DNA from 3 places in the Streptomyces sp. NPDC051738 genome. Region 2 is predicted to be linked to each of the others. Evidence: riboswitches for the same ligand, from Rfam matches in the RefSeq annotation. Region 2 holds a riboswitch; each other region holds the start of a gene.
The links. Region 2 has a riboswitch for cobalamin ahead of ACIA8X_RS19805 (cobalamin biosynthesis protein). Riboswitches for the same ligand answer to the same signal wherever they lie in the genome.
Positions count from the first base shown of each region.

Region 1: linked by a shared signal. The riboswitch ahead of ACIA8X_RS11700 (ribonucleoside-diphosphate reductase subunit alpha) and the one ahead of ACIA8X_RS19805 (cobalamin biosynthesis protein) in region 2 are both predicted to bind cobalamin.
Region 3: linked by a shared signal. The riboswitch ahead of ACIA8X_RS32205 (prenyltransferase/squalene oxidase repeat-containing protein) and the one ahead of ACIA8X_RS19805 (cobalamin biosynthesis protein) in region 2 are both predicted to bind cobalamin.

Region 1 is NZ_JBITCM010000004.1:225,511-230,733, reverse strand. Features, by position in the region: gene ACIA8X_RS11705 (ribonucleotide-diphosphate reductase subunit beta) at 1-33, opposite strand, end outside; gene ACIA8X_RS11700 (ribonucleoside-diphosphate reductase subunit alpha) at 33-2,417, opposite strand; cobalamin riboswitch at 2,543-2,732, opposite strand; partial or broken gene ACIA8X_RS11695 (GNAT family N-acetyltransferase) at 2,751-2,897, opposite strand; gene mctP (monocarboxylate uptake permease MctP) at 3,022-4,644, opposite strand; gene ACIA8X_RS11685 (DUF3311 domain-containing protein) at 4,641-4,907, opposite strand; gene ACIA8X_RS11680 (YbdD/YjiX family protein) at 5,047-5,214, opposite strand; gene ACIA8X_RS11675 (carbon starvation CstA family protein) at 5,216-5,223, opposite strand, start outside.
Region 2 is NZ_JBITCM010000007.1:472,221-477,443, forward strand. Features, by position in the region: gene ACIA8X_RS19800 (cobyric acid synthase) at 71-1,606, opposite strand; gene ACIA8X_RS19805 (cobalamin biosynthesis protein) at 1,603-2,544, opposite strand; cobalamin riboswitch at 2,643-2,783, opposite strand; gene ACIA8X_RS19810 (hypothetical protein) at 2,899-3,120, opposite strand; gene ACIA8X_RS19815 (anion permease) at 3,166-4,398, opposite strand; gene ACIA8X_RS19820 (lysozyme) at 4,542-5,223, opposite strand, start outside.
Region 3 is NZ_JBITCM010000016.1:23,310-28,532, reverse strand. Features, by position in the region: gene ACIA8X_RS32220 (MBL fold metallo-hydrolase) at 1-903, shown strand, start outside; gene ACIA8X_RS32215 (nuclear transport factor 2 family protein) at 921-1,373, shown strand; gene ACIA8X_RS32210 (phosphotransferase) at 1,348-2,016, opposite strand; cobalamin riboswitch at 2,080-2,222, shown strand; gene ACIA8X_RS32205 (prenyltransferase/squalene oxidase repeat-containing protein) at 2,336-3,574, shown strand; gene ACIA8X_RS32200 (SCO2322 family protein) at 3,571-4,254, shown strand; gene ACIA8X_RS32195 (energy-coupling factor transporter transmembrane component T) at 4,254-5,223, shown strand, end outside.

The DNA.
Region 1 (5,223 bases), on a different contig from region 2:
CGGGTCGAGGAGATTGGAGTTACGGGCGGTCATTACTGGCAGGCCTCGCAGGACTCGGGGTTTTCCAGGGAGCAGGCGACGGCGTCGGGCTCGGCGACCTGCTGGACGGGGATGGTCTTCTCGGGCTGCGCCTGGCCCTGGGCGGCACGGGCGATACGGGTCGCCGGGCGCGAACGCAGGTAGTACGTCGTTTTCAGGCCCTGCTTCCAGGCGTACGAGTACATCGAGGAGAGCTTGCCGATGGTCGGCGTCTCCAGGAAGAGGTTCAGGGACTGGGACTGGTCGAGGAACGGGGTGCGCGCCGCCGCCATGTCGATCAGGCCACGCTGCGGGATCTCCCACGCCGTGCGGTACAGGGCCCGTACGTCCGCGGGGATCCAGGCGAAGTCCTGCACCGACCCGTTGGATTCGCGCAGCGCCTCACGGGTGCGGGCGTCCCACACGCCGAGCTTCTTCAACTCCGCCACCAGGTACGAGTTGACCTGGAGGAACTCGCCGGAGAGCGTCTCGCGCTTGAACAGGTTGGAGACCTGCGGCTCGATGCACTCGTAGACACCGGCGATCGACGCGATGGTGGCGGTGGGCGCGATGGCCAGCAGCAGGGAGTTGCGCATGCCGGTCGTGGCGATACGGCTCCGCAGCGCGGCCCAGCGCTCCGGCCAGGTCAGCTCGACGCCGTAGTGGTCGGGGTGCAGGACACCCTTGGCGGTACGGGTCTTCTCCCAGGCCGGCAGCGGGCCGCTCCGCTCGGCGAGGTCGGTGGAGGCCTCGTACGCGGCGAGCATGATGCGCTCGGCGATACGCGTGGAGAGCGCCTTGGCCTCGGGCGAGTCGAAGGGGAGGCGGAGTTTGAAAAAGACGTCCTGGAGGCCCATCGCACCCAGGCCCACCGGCCGCCACTTGGCGTTCGACCGGCCAGCCTGCTCGGTCGGGTAGAAGTTGATGTCGACGACGCGGTCCAGGAAGGTGACCGCGGTGCGGACGGTGTCGTCGAGCCGCTCCCAGTCGATGTCCCGACGGACCAGGTCCACGAAGGCACCCAGGTTCACGGACCCCAGGTTGCAGACCGCCGTCTCCCCGTCGTCCGTGACCTCCAGGATCTCCGTGCAGAGGTTGGAGGAGTGGACGACATGGCCCGGCAGGGCCGTCTGGTTGGCGGTGCGGTTGGCGGCGTCCTTGAAGGTCATCCAGCCGTTGCCGGTCTGCGCGAGGGTGCGCATCATGCGGCCGTACAGGTCACGGGCGGGGATGGTCTTCTTGGCGAGCCCGGCGGCCTCGGCCTTCCGGTACGCCGCCTCGAACTCGTCGCCCCACAGGTCGACCAGCTCGGGCACGTCCGACGGGGAGAAGAGGCTCCACGGCTCGTCGGCGTTGACCCGGCGCATGAACTCGTCCGGGATCCAGTGCGCGAGGTTCAGGTTGTGCGTACGGCGGGCGTCCTCCCCGGTGTTGTCGCGCAGCTCCAGGAACTCCTCGATGTCGGAGTGCCAGGTCTCCAGGTAGACCGCGGCCGCACCCTTGCGCCGGCCGCCCTGGTTCACCGCGGCGACGGAGGCGTCGAGGGTCTTCAGGAACGGGACGATGCCGTTGGAGTGGCCGTTGGTGCCGCGGATCAGCGAACCCCGGGAGCGGATACGGGAGTACGACAGGCCGATGCCGCCGGCGTGCTTCGAGAGACGGGCGACCTGGTGGTAGCGGTCGTAGATGGAGTCCAGCTCGTCGAGCGGGGAGTCGAGGAGGTAGCAGGACGACATCTGAGGGTGCCGGGTGCCGGAGTTGAAGAGCGTGGGGGAGGAGGGGAGGTAGTCGAGGCGGCTCATGAGCCCGTAGAGCGCGGCGACTTCGTCCAGTGCGCGGGCGGTGTCGTCCTCGGCGAGACCGGCGGCGACGCGCAGCATGAAGTGCTGGGGCGTCTCGATGACCTTGCGGGTGATGGGGTGCCGGAGCAGGTACCGGCTGTGCAGGGTGCGCAGACCGAAGTAGCCGAAGCGGTCGTCGGCGCCGGTGTCGACCAGGGCGTCCAGGCGGGCCGCGTGGATCCGCGCGAACTCGGCGGTCCGGTCGGCGACGAGGCCCTCGCGGTGTCCGACCGCGACCGACTCCGTGAAGGACGTAACGCCCTGCGAGGCGGCCTCCGCGGCGATGGAGATGGTCAGCAACCGGGCGGCGAGCCTCGAGTAGGCGGGGTCCTCGGAGATGAGACCGGCCGCCGCCTCGGTGGCCAGCTCGCGCAGCTCCGCCTCGTCGGCACGGGCGGACCGGCCGCGCAGCGCGGCGGCGGCGACCCGGCCGGCGTCGGCGTCGGGGAGGTCGGCGGTCAGCTCGGTGAGGGTCCGCAGCAAGGCGGTTCCGGGAGCGTCCTCGTCGATGGCGACGGTCGGGACGGCTGAGGCCGGGTCTGCTGGCGCGATGGTCACGTGGGGGCTCTCCCTCGCTCGGCACGGGGGCCTCGGCGAGGGCAGGGGGCAGCACACGAGCGCACGGGGGCGTCGCGTCCACCGGCCCATTCCGCGAGGCCCGGACGTCAGGGCGCACCGGCCGGGTGGCCGGGCGCGCTGTCGGCAGGTCCTCGGACTGACTCCTGCGCACGTCGTGCCCCGGGAACCGTGTTCTGGGAACAGACATGCACAAGTACACCGTTGCGGGACAGTTCCGGATTCGCACCGGATTCCCCTGCGGCGACAGCGAAGATGAGCATACATCTTGTGCTCACCCGCCACGCCACCCCCAGATGTTGTGTCGCGGCGGTTTCACAGTGTCAACTCATAGGTGAGGAGAGTGATGTCGGCGAGCTGCGGGACGGGATTCCAGTCTCGATCGGGTGTGCGGGCGAAGCCCGGGCGTTCGTAGATGCGGTGGGCGCTGTGCATGGTGCGCTGGGAGGACAGGACGATGCGTGTGTACGACAGCGGGCCGCCGTTGGTGTTGCTCTTCGGCGGCCCGCTGCGGGTTGTGGTGGGCTGGTCGCGCCCACGCGGCGGAGCCGCATATCGACACAGACCCGCGCCCCTGACGGGCGCGTCAGTGACCGGCGCCCACCTTGGAGAGCTCCGTCTTCACTCCCGGATCTCCCGCATCCGCCGTGTAGTCCTCCGGCCTCGTCTCGTCGATGCCCTCGGGGGCCTTCGCCGCCTTCAGGACGAAGGTGAGGACGACCGTCACGACCACGTTCAGGACGAACGCGGTGAGGCCGATGTAGCCGATCTCGCCGATGCCCGGGATCTCCTTCGCCGAGCCGCCGAAGTGCTTCTGGGTCGGGGAGGCGACGCCGTACGCGGCGACCGTGCCGTAGATCATGCCGACCGCCCAGCCGGCCAGCAGGGCCCACCGGTGGAACCAGCGGGTGAACAGGCCGCCGACCAGGGCCGGGAAGGTCTGCAGGATCCAGATGCCGCCCAGGAGCTGGAAGTTGATCGCGACCGTCTTGTCCATCGTGAGGACGAAGGCCAGGGCGCCCACCTTCACCAGCAGGGAGACGAGCTTGGAGACCTTGGTCTCCTGTGCGGGCGTCGCGTCCGGCTTGATGAAGTCCTTGTAGATGTTGCGGGTGAAGAGATTCGCAGCCGCGATCGACATGATCGCCGCCGGCACCAGCGCGCCGATGCCGATCGCCGCGAAGGCCACGCCCGCGAACCAGTCCGGGAACATCGTCTCGAACAACTGCGGGATCGCCAGCTGGCCGTTCTGCACCTTGATGCCGGCCGCGATGGCCATGAAGCCCAGCAGCGCCAGCAGGCCCAGCATCAGGGAGTACAGCGGCAGGATCGTGGTGTTGCGGCGGATCACCTCACGGCTGCGCGAGGACAGCGTCGCGGTGATCGAGTGCGGGTACATGAAGAGCGCGAGCGCGGAGCCCAGCGCCAGCGTGGCGTACGTCCACTGCCCCGCCTCGGCCGGCACCAGCGATCCGCGTGGCGCGCCCGTCGCCGGGTTGGTCTGGCTGTACGCCTCGCCCGCCTTGGCGAAGATCTCGTCGAAGCCGCCGAGCTTGATCGGGATGTAGATGATCGCCACCGCGATGACGATGTAGATCAGCGTGTCCTTCACGAACGCGATCAGCGCGGGGGCCCGGAGGCCGGACGAATAGGTGTACGCCGCCAGCACGCCGAAGGCGATCAGCAGCGGCAGGTCCTTGATGAACCAGTTCGTGTCCTCGCCGCCGCCGACGCCCATCACGTCCAGCACGGCCTGGATGCCGACGAGCTGGAGCGCGATGTACGGCATCGTCGCCAGGATGCCGGTGACGGCCACCGCCAGCGACAGCCCCTTCGAGCCGAAGCGGCCGCGCACGAAGTCCGAGGTCGTCACATAGCCGTGCTTGTGGGAGACCGACCACAGGCGGGGCAGGAACGTGAAGATCAGGGGGTAGACGAGGATCGTGTACGGCACCGCGAAGAAGCCGGCCGCGCCCGCCGCGTAGATCGCCGCGGGTACGGCGACGAAGGTGTACGCCGTGTACAGGTCGCCGCCGAGCAGGAACCAGGTGACCCAGGTGCCGAACGACCGGCCGCCCAGGCCCCATTCGTCGAGGCTGTGCTCGTTCTCGGCCTTGCGCCAGCGCGCGGCCAGGAAGCCCATGACCGTGACGGCCAGGAAGAAGAAGATGAAGACGCCGAGCGCGACGCCGTTCACGCCGTCCTTCACTGCGACGCACCGCCCTTCTGTGCGCCGCGGGCGCGCTGGTCACGCTGCCACAGCTTGTACGCGACCATCGTCAGCACCGTGGAGAGCAGGACCCACAGCATCTGGTACCAGTAGAAGAACGGGATGCCGGCGAACGCCGGGTCGGTCTTGGCGTACGAACCGACCCACAGCATCGCCACGAAGGGCGCGACGAGACAGAGCGCGATGACGACCCGCACAGGCGTCACCACCGGCTCTCTGTTCACTTCTGGCGCATCTGACATCTGACGGCTCCGTCCCCTCGCTGATCACCTGTGAAACGCGCAGGCAATGTAGGTGACGGTGCAACGACAGCGGAAGACCCTGTCCGCATATCGGATGTGGAGGATTGGTGTGTAGGGCAACAGTGCCCGGGTCCGCAGCTCAGCAGCAGCGGAACCCCTGGCGCGGGTCGGCCTCCTGACGGTCCGTCCGCATCCGCTCGAAGTCGCGCCGCGAGGGCACCTTCGCGTCCGGGTGCCCATGCCGTACGTGGGCGACATAGCGGTCGTATGCCGACTCGTCGGTCAGCTCCCGCACATACCAGCGCACGCTACTGAG
Region 2 (5,223 bases):
AACTCGCCTTCAAGCTCTGGATAGATGGTGCGTGGCCGCCCGCTGACGTGCTCGGCGCCGGACACTGTGCTCATGCGGGGGCTCCCGGTGGCACGAAGGGCAGCCCGCGCGGTGCGCCCGACTCGATGAGCCGCCAGAGCGCGTCCGTGTCCGCGTGCTGTTCGATCAGATCGCCGAGCCGGTCGAGCTGCTCCTCGCGCAGCGCGGCGAACGACGTGTCCGGCGCCGGCACGAACCGACGGCCGGCGGCGGTCGCCACCTCGCGCAGGAAGGCCCGCCGGAACCCGTCCGACTCCAGCGAGCCGTGCCAGTGCGTGCCCCAGGTCTGCCCGACCCGGCAGCCGTCGAGGCTGTGTCCTTTGTCATCAGAGATGAACGCTTCCCCGCCTTCTACATCCGCGACCCCGTGATGGATCTCGTACCCCTCGACGGGCTCCCCGAGGGCCTCGCCGACCGGCCGCGTGAGGGTCTTCTCGCGGGCGAACCGGACGCGGACGGGCAGGACACCGAGCCCTTCGACATGCCCGCGTCGGCTCTCGACCTCGTCCTCGATGTGCTCGCCGAGGATCTGGAAGCCACCGCAGACGCCGAGGACGGGCCGCCCTTCGGCGACCCTGCGCCGGATGGCCTCCGCGAGCCCGCGCTCCCGCAGCCACTCCAGGGCGCGGACGGTCCCCCGGGTGCCGGGGACCACCACGAGATCCGCGTCGGCCAGCTCCTCCGGCCGGTCCACGAACCGCACGACGACGCCGGGTTCGGCGGCGAGCGCGTCGACGTCGGTGAAGTTGGACATCAGGGGGATCGCGCAGACGGCGACCCGCAGTACGTCCTCGCCGACGGGCGGGGCGACGTTCGACTCCCGGACCGTCCCGCGCAGGGAGACCCGCAGCCCGTCCTCCTCGTCGATGCCGAGGCCGTGCCGGAAGGGCAGGACGCCGTAGGTATGCCGCCCGGTGAGGCCGTGGAGCATGTCGAGGCCGGGCTCCAGGAGGCTGACGTCCCCGCGGAACTTGTTGACCAGGAACCCGGCGACCAGCTCCTGGTCCTCGGGCGAGAGGAGCGCCACGGTCCCGAAGAAGGAGGCGAAGACGCCCCCGCGGTCGATGTCACCCACGACGAGCACGGGAAGCCGGGCATTGCGGGCGATCCCCATGTTCACGATGTCGGTGCGCCGCAGATTGATCTCGGCCGGACTGCCGGCCCCCTCACAGATCACCGCGTCATACGTCTCCCGCAGCTCGGCGAGACAGTCGAGCACGGTCCCGAGCAGCTTCTGCTGCCGCCCGCCGTGATACCCGCGCGCACTGAGCTCACCGATCGGCTTCCCGAGCAGCACGACCTGACTGCTCTGCTCGCCACCGGGCTTGAGCAGCACGGGATTCATCAGCGCGGTCGGCTCGACGCGACAGGCCTGCGCCTGCATGGCCTGAGCCCGCCCGATCTCGGCGCCTTCCCTCGTCACGAACGAATTCAGCGACATGTTCTGCGCCTTGAACGGCGCGACCTTGACGCCCTGCCGCACCAGCCACCGGCAGATCCCGGCGGTGACGACGCTCTTGCCGGCGTCGGAGGTCGTGCCGGCGACGAGAAGCCCACCGCCCGTCATGACGTACTTCCCTTCACGATGCTGCGCGCGGCGACACAGACGCCGAGCGCCAGCCAACTGACGCGCTTCGACAGCCGTACGGCCCGCTCGATGTCATGGACGGCGACGGTCCGCCCCGCCCCGTTGAGCACGGGCCGGTGCTCGACCCGCCCGCCGTAGGACAGGGTCCCGCCCAGCCGTACGCCCAGCGCCCCCGCGAACGAGGCCTCCACGGGCCCGGCGTTGGGGCTCGGATGCTTGGTGGCGTCGGCACGCCAGGCCCGTACCGCCCCTCGGGGCTCGCCCCCGGCGACCGTCGCGAGGACGGCGGTCAGCCGCGCACCCGACCACCCGGCCACATCGTCGAGCCGAGCCGAAGCCCATCCGTACCGCCGATAACGGGGCGACTTGTGCCCCACCATGGCGTCCAGCGTGTTGACGGCCCGGAACCCGAGCAGCCCCGCCACCCCGCCGACGGCACCCCACACGAGCGCCCCCACCACGGCGTCGGAGGTGTTCTCGGCGACGGACTCGACGACGGCCCGCGCGATCCCGTCGGCGTCGAGCGCCTGCGGATCCCGTCCGCACAGATGCGGCAGCCGGTCCCGGGCGCCCTCGATGTCCCCCGCCTCCAGGGCACGCCCGATGACCCGGGCCTCACGCGCGAGCGAGGTCCCGCCGACAACGGCCCAGGTGGCGGCGGCGGTCAGCGCGACGGAAGCGGTACGGGACGGACGTACGGCCCGCTGCGCCACGGCACCGAGCGCCACGGCACCGCCCGCACAGATGGCGGTGTGCAGCGCGCCCCACCCCCGGTGGTCCCGCCACAACACCTTCTCCACGGCCCCGGCGGCCCGACCGAACGCGGCGACCGGATGCCCGCGACGCGGATCGCCGAGCAGCAGATCACCGAGAAGTCCGGCGGCGGCGCCGTACGCGAAGACGCGGTCGGCACGCATCGGGGTCAGCCGACCGTCGGTTCAGACAAGGGTCTGACGCTGCAAGTCGATCGGCAGGCGAGCATGGCGTTATGTCCTCACTCAGGGTGTCCACGCCCTGGTTCGACGAGACCGACGGCGAGAGTTCCTGGCTCCCGGGGCTATCTACCCCGGTGACAGTGGCGGGACCGCGCCGGATTCACACCGGACTTCCTCTTCTGCCGCCGTATATGGCTCGGGCAGTCCACCACGGGGTTGGAAAGGGCGTCAACTTGCCGTTGACCTGCGGTGGGGGAGTGTGCGAAGGCCCACACAGACGCGAGGTGCGAGACGGCGATCCGTCCCGCACCTCGGGTGTTCTCGTGCGCTGTCGCGTCAGGCCACGATCAGATAGATCCCGTACGCCACGGCCGCCGCGCAGGCCGCGAAGCAGGCGTACGCGCCGGTGACCGCAAGCGCGGCCGACCCGCCCTGAGCCGTGGCCTTCTCTTGGCGGGACAGGCCCGCGATGCCGAGGGTGAACAGGCCCACGAGGGCCACCGTGACCACGAGGCTGACGCCGAAGACGGAGCCGAGGGCCGCCCAGTCGATCTTCATGCTTCTACTTCCTTGGGTAACTGAGGAGGAGTGACCGGGAGGAGGTCAGACGGAGGCCTTCGACGGCGCCGGCTCGGTGGCCGGGGCCGGCACGGTGGCCGACAGGTCCTCGGTCGCCGTGCCTGCCGGGGGCGGGGTCACGGCGGCGATGGCGGTGGTGACCACGCCGGCCGGCTCGTCGGTCTCGTTGACGTTCGTGTGGTCGACGACCTCGCGGCGGGAGATCTTCCAGATGGCGGCGCTGGAGGTGATCAGGAAGATCGCGACGAGGGCGGTGCCCCAGGAGCCGAAGCCGGTCACGTACTCCGCGAGCGCGCCGACCAGGGCGGCGGCCGGGAGCGTGAGGCCCCAGGCGACGAACATGCGGGTGGCCGTCGACCAGCGGACCACGCCGCCCTTGCGGCCGAGGCCCGCGCCCATCACCGCGCCGGAGACGGAGTGCGTGGTGGAGAGGGAGAAGCCGAGGTGGGAGGAGGCCAGGATGACCGTCGCGGCGCTGGTCTGGGCGGCGAAGCCCTGCTGCGGCTGAAGGTCGGTCAGGCCCTTGCCCATCGTGCGGATGATGCGCCAGCCGCCGAGGTAGGTGCCGAGCGCGATGGCCAGGCCCGCGGAGAGGATGACCCACATGGGCGGGTCGGAGTCGGGGGCGACGGCGCCGCCGGCGACCAGGGCGAGGGTGATGATGCCCATCGTCTTCTGCGCGTCGTTGGTGCCGTGGGCGAGGGAGACCAGGCCGGCGGAGGCGATCTGGCCCGCGCGGTAGCCCTTCGCGGAGGCCTGGCCGTCGGCCTTCTTGCCGAGGGAGTACGTCAGGCGCGTGGCGAGGAGCGCGGCGATGCCCGCGACCAGCGGAGCGGCGATCGCCGGGATCAGCACCTTGGTGACGAGCGCGTCGCCGTGGACCGCGCCGATGCCGGCCGAGGCGATGGTGGCGCCGATCAGGCCGCCCATCAGGGCGTGCGAGGAGCTGGACGGCAGTCCGACCAGCCAGGTCAGCAGGTTCCAGAGGATCGCGCCGACCAGCGCGGCGAATATGACTTCGGGACGGATGCCGGTCTCGTCGACGAGACCTTTGGAGATCGTGTTGGCGACCTCCACGGAGAGGAAGGCGCCGACAAGGTTCAGCACGGCGGACATGGCCACCGCGACCTTGGGCTTGAGCGCACCGGTCGAGATGGTGGTGGCCATCGCGTTGGCGGTGTCGTGGAAACCGTTCGTGAAATCGAACGCGAGTGCGGTCACGACCACAATCGCGAGGATCAGCGAGAAGTTTTCCATTTACCCAGGCAATCGTTCGAGGTCATTGGCTGGACGAACGTAGGTAACCTGAGTGAACGAAAGGTGAACTGAGGGGGGCCGCACGGTGTCTGTGGAGAGGTTCTCTCTCGGCTGATCACCGCACGGCCCGGGTGCCGCAAGGGCTAGTAGCCTCGGGCGAACTTCTTGAGCTGGGTCATGGACCCGTTGAAGAGATTCTGGTCACCCGGCAGGCTGCCGCCGTTGTCGTACTGCCAGAAGGTCCAGAACTGCCATCCGGCCGGCATCGCCCCCGCGTTGGAGGAGTTGTAGCGGGCTATCCACAGCGCGTGATTCGAGGCGAAGGCGCGGCTGGCGCCGGTGCAGGTGTTCCACCAGTGGGTGGTCGTGTAGATCACCGGGCGACGGCCGGTGAGCCGCTTCACCTCATTGCTGAAGGACTGGATCCAGGTGACCATCTTGGCCTTGCTCAGTCCGTAGCACTTGTGCTTGCTGTACGGGTTGTACTCGATGTCGAGTGCGGGCGGCAGAGTCCAGCCGTCCGACCTCCAGCCGCCGCCGTTGCGCACGAAGTGCTGCGCCTGGGACTTGCCCGACGACTTGTTCGGCAGCGCGAAGTGATACGCGCCGCGGATGAGGCCCGCGTTGCGGGAGCCGTTGTACTGCTGGTTGAAGTACGGGTTGCGGTAGGTGTGGGACTCGGTCGCCTTGACGTAGACGAACCTCGCGCCCTTCGCCTTCGAGCTCTGCCAGTTGACGTTCTTCTGATGGGAAGAGACGTCGTGGCCCTTGGGTTTGGCGGCGGCCACCGCCGGGATCTCGGCGAGGGCGGTTCCGCCAAGGGTG
Region 3 (5,223 bases), on a different contig from region 2:
GGCTGGGACGACCCGGCCTCCTGGGACACCCTCGCCGAGGGCCTCGCGGACTGCGGCACCGCGCCCGCCGAGATCCACGGCGTCGTGATCACCCATCACCACCCCGACCACCACGGCCTGTCCGCCAAGGTGCGCGAGGCCTCCGGCGCCTGGATCGCGATGCACGCGGCGGACGCGGCGATCGTACGGCGCACCCGGGCGACCCACCCCGAGCGCTGGTTCTCCTACATGGCGGCCAAGCTCACCGCGGCCGGCGCCCCCGACGCCCATGTGGCGCCCCTGCGCACCGCGCGCCGCCCGAGCACGCTGCCCGGCTTCGCCCCCGCCCTGCCCGACCGCGAGATCGTCCCCGGCGAACTCCTCGACCTCCCCGGCCGCCGCCTGCGCGCGATCTGGACCCCGGGCCACACCCCCGGCCATGTCTGCCTGCACCTGGAGGAGGAGCACCCGGCCCGACTCCCGGGCCACGGACGCCTGTTCTCCGGTGACCATCTGCTCCCCGGGATCACCCCGCACATCGGCCTGTACGAGGACCCCGACGACACGACCGTCACCGACCCCCTCGGCGACTATCTCGCCTCTCTGGAACGCGTCGGCCGCCTCGCCCCCGCCGAGATCCTCCCGGCCCACCAGCACGCGTTCACCGACGCACCCGCCCGCGTACGGCAGTTGCTGCTCCATCACGAGTCCCGCCTCACCGACCTCCTCACCCTCCTCGCCGAGCCCCTCACCCCCTGGCAACTCGCCGAGCGCATGGAGTGGAACCGGCCCTGGGACCAAATCCCGTACGCGTCACGGAACATCGCGATCGCGGAGGCGGAAGCCCATCTGCGGCGGCTGGTGAAGCTGGGGCGGGCGGAGGCGGTGGCGGGGAGCGAGCCGGTGGCGTACGTGGCCGTATAAAGATCGCCATGAACGCCATGGATTCTTTGGACCGGCTGCTCGCCGAACGCGCCTGCGAGCGCGTCATCATCGACTTCGTCCACCGCCTCGACCTGGGTGAACCGGCCTCCGTCGCCGAGCTGTTCACCGAGGACGGCAGCTGGGCCTGGCCGGAGGGCGAACGGTTGGTCAAGGGCCGGGACGCCCTCCGTCAGTACTTCGGCTCCCGCCCCGCCGACCGGCTCTCCCGCCGCATGATGTCCAACGTCCTGGTCACGGTGGCCTCCCCGGACACGGCAACGGCGACCTCGTACTTCACGACGTACCGGGTCGACGGCCACGAGGGCGGCCCTGTGCCGCCGGGATCTCCGGTCCAGGTGGGCTCCTACGAGGACACGTTCCGCAGGTCGCCGGACGGCACCTGGCTCCTGTCCGCCCGGGTCCTCCATCTGGCCTTCGCCGGACCTACCCCGCGCCCGCCCAAGCCATGAACGACCGGACCAACTCCTCCGCCTCACCCAGCACTTCGACCTCCCGCCGGGTCATCGTCGGATTCACCGCGCGGCGGCGCAGCGCCTCCGTGAGGCCGCTCTCGGTGAGGTGGGACGGGTCGGCGAGGAGGGCGGCGAGGAGCGCGCGGGCGGGTTCGGCGAGGGCCTCGTCGCCTACGGCGACCTGCGCGAGGATCACCGCTGAGGAGCCCCAGTCGAGGCCGGGGTCGCCTTCGGCCGCGTTGTCCCAGTCGATCACGTAGGGGCCGTCGGGCGTGAGGACGACGTTGTCCGGATGCAGGTCGAGGTGCAGGACACGGCCGCCCTGCGCTCCGCGCGCGGGGACGCCGTGCAGTCGCCGCAGCAGCCGGGCGAGGATGCCGCCCGCCTCGTCCGCGCCCATCGTCCCCTCGGTCAGCGCCCCCAGCATCGTCGGCCCCGACAGCCGCTGCATCACCAGCTCGGTCCGCGAGGAGTCGGCGAGCCGCACCCGGGGCACCGGAAAGCCGTGCTCGCGGACATGCCCCATCACCACCCCCTCGGCGAGCGCGTCCCCGTACCCCTCCCGGTACCGGCGCAGCACCCACGCCTCGTCGATCTCGTACACGTCGGCGGTACGCCCCGCCCCGAGCAGTCTCCCCACGGTCCCCCCTGTCGCTTCCCTCACGCCCGAAGCTACCGCCCGCACAGGCGCCCCTCAGCCTCAGAGTTACGGGCGGGTAGAGTGACGGCGTCGTCATCACACCCGTACAGGGGGAAGCCGGTGCAAATCCGGCGCTGACCCGCAACCGTGAACCGGTCGTCGAACGCCGGTGAGCCGGATCGCCCCGTACGGATACGTGACCGGCTCACGTGCCCCGGCAACCGGCCGGAGCACGGCACCGTCGAGGTATACGGAGTCGAGCCGCCCGGGGTCCCCCCTGTGCTGCCCGGTTCCCCTTAGGGAAGGGCATCCGCCGATCATGTACGTCCGCCGCAGCGCCGCGGCCCTGGCCGCCGTCACCGTGATCGGCACCGCCTCTGCCGCGCCCGCAGTCGCCGCCGACCCCTCCCCGTCCGCGTCCCCGTCCGTCACGCTCCCCGCCGGGCTGTACGGCACCGGCGACCCGACGTACGACGGCGTCTGGCGCCAGTCCCTCGCGCTGGTCGCGCAGAGCCGGGTGGGCATACAGCCCGCCGTCAAGGCGATCGACTGGCTGGCCGGGCAGCAGTGCGCCGACGGGGCGTTCGCGGCGTTCCGCGCGGAGCCCGCCAAGGCGTGCGACGCGAAGACCATGGTCGACACCAACAGCACGGCCGCAGCCGTCCAGGGCCTGGCCTCGGTCGGCGGGCACGAGAAGGAGATCGGCAAGGCGGTGACCTGGCTGAAGTCCGTGCAGAACAAGGACGGCGGCTGGGGCTACACGCCCGGCGGGGCCAGCGACGCCAACTCGACGTCCGTCGTGATCGGCGCGCTCGACGCCGCCGGCGGCGACCCGGCCGAGGTCCGCAAGGACGGCAAGTCGCCCTCCGACGCCCTGGTGAAGCTCGCCCTGCCGTGCGCGGACGGCGGTGCCTTCGCCTACCAGCCGGACAAGAAGGGCAAGCTCGCGGCCAACGCGGACGCGACGGCGGCGGCCGTCGTCGGCACGCTGGGCACCGGCATGCTGTCGGTGAAGGCCGGCGAGAAGAAGGATGTCGCCTGCGCGGGCGCCTCCGACCTCACTGCGGAGCAGGCCGGAGCCAACGGTGCCGCGTACCTGGCGAAGGCGGTCGAGAAGGACGGCTACCTGAAGTCCGCCCTTGCCGGCGCCGAGGACCAGCCCGACTACGGCAACACGGCGGACGCGGTCGTCGCGCTCGCCGCCGAGGCCGGTGCGGCCGCGGCCCAGAAGCCCCTGAACTGGCTGGAGAAGAACGCCGCGCAGTGGGCCGCCCAGAGTGGCCCCGCCGCCTACGCCCAGCTGATCCTCGCCGCCGAGGCGACGGGCACCGACCCGCGTGCCTTCGGCGGCACGGACCTGGTCAAGCAGCTCAACGCGCAGGGCCCGGCCCCGCGGACCGCGACATCCGAGTCGGAGTCGGAGTCGGCGAAGGCGTCTGAGGAGAAGCAGGACGACGACGGCGGCGTCAGCCTGACCTGGATCATCGGCGTCGGCCTGGTCGGGGGCATCGGCATCGGCTTCCTGCTGAGCACCCGCAAGAAGAACCCGCGACCGTGATCCGCCGCACCCTCGCTCTGCTCTGCGCCGCGCTGGTCGTCCTGACCGGCGCGGCCCAGGCCGCCCAGGCGACCGGCTACCGCTACTGGTCCTTCTGGGACCGCGACGGCGACACCTGGACCTATGCCACCCAGGGCCCCTCCACCGCCCGCCCGTCCGACGGCGACGTCCAGGGCTTCCGCTTCGCGGTGAGCGAGGACTCCAAGGATGCTGCCCTCCCGCGCGGCGCCGCCGTGTTCCAGGTGATCTGCGCGAGAACGCCCGCGCAGGACGGCAAGAAGCGGGTGGCGCTGGTCATCGACTTCGGTACGAAGGCCGACGCCCCGTCCGGCGAGACGCCCCCGCCCCGCCGCACGGCATGCGCCCGCGTCGCCGCCGACGCGACCACGGCAGAGGCCCTGGCCTCGGTGGCCAAGCCCCTGCGCTACGACACGAACGCCCTGTTGTGCGCGATCTCGGGGTATCCGGAGTCGGGCTGCGGGGAGCAGGTGTCGGGGGCGAAGGAACCGACGGCGGACGAACCGACGGCGGGCGAGCGGCAGACGGCCGCGCAGGAGACGGCCACCGCGAAGGACGACGAGTCGGGCGGCGGCCCGTCGCTCGGCCTCGTCGCGGGGATCGCGGTAGTGGCCGTACTGGGAACCGCGGCGATCTGGCAGGCACGACGGCGGCGGGCGTGATGGCAGGGCCCTCACTCCACCCCGGCGCCTGGTGGCTCTGGGCCCTGGCCCTGGGCACGGCGGCCACCCGCACCACCAACCCGCTCCTCCTCGCCCTCCTCATAGCGACCTCCGCCTACGTGGTGGCGACCTGCCGCCCCAACGCCCCCTGGGCCCGCTCCTACACCGCCTTCGTCAAACTCGCCCTGGCCGTCCTCCTCATCCGCCTCGTCTTCGCGGTGGTCTTCGGCTCCCCCCTCCCCGGCACCCACGTGATCGTCACCCTCCCCGAGGTCCCGCTCCCCGACTGGGCACAGGGCATCCGCCTGGGCGGCAAGGTCACCGCCGAGACCCTCGTCAAGGCCCTCTACGACGGTCTGCGGCTGGTCACCCTCCTCATCTGCGTGGGCGCCGCGAACTCCCTGGCCAACCCCACCCGGCTGCTCAAGTCCCTCCCGGGCGCCCTGTACGAGATGGGCGTCGCGGTGGTCGTGGCCCTCACCTACGCCCCCAACCTCATCGCCGACGTCCAGCGGATGCGTGCCGCCCGCCGTCTGCGCGGCCGACCCGACACCGGTATCCGCGGCCTGCTGCACGTCGGACTCCCGGTCCTGGAGGGCGCGTTGGAGCGCTCGGTCGCCTTGGCCGCCGCGATGGACGCCCGCGGCTACGGCCGCACCGCCGACGTCCCGCCCCGAGTCCGCCGTACGACGAACGCGCTCACCCTGGGCGGCCTGCTCGGCGTCTGCGCGGGAACGTACGGACTGCTGACGGCGGAGGGCGGCACCTACGGACTGCCGGTCCTGTTCGCCGGACTCGCCGCCGCCCTGGCCGGCCTGCGCCTGGGCGGTCGCCGCACCCCGCGCACCCGTTACCGCCCGGACCCCTGGGACGCCCGCGCCTGGCTGGTCACCGGTTCCGGCGCGGCGGTCGCCGCCCTGCTGACCCTCGCCGCGACCCGTGACCCGGCGGCCCTGAACCCCGGCGTGA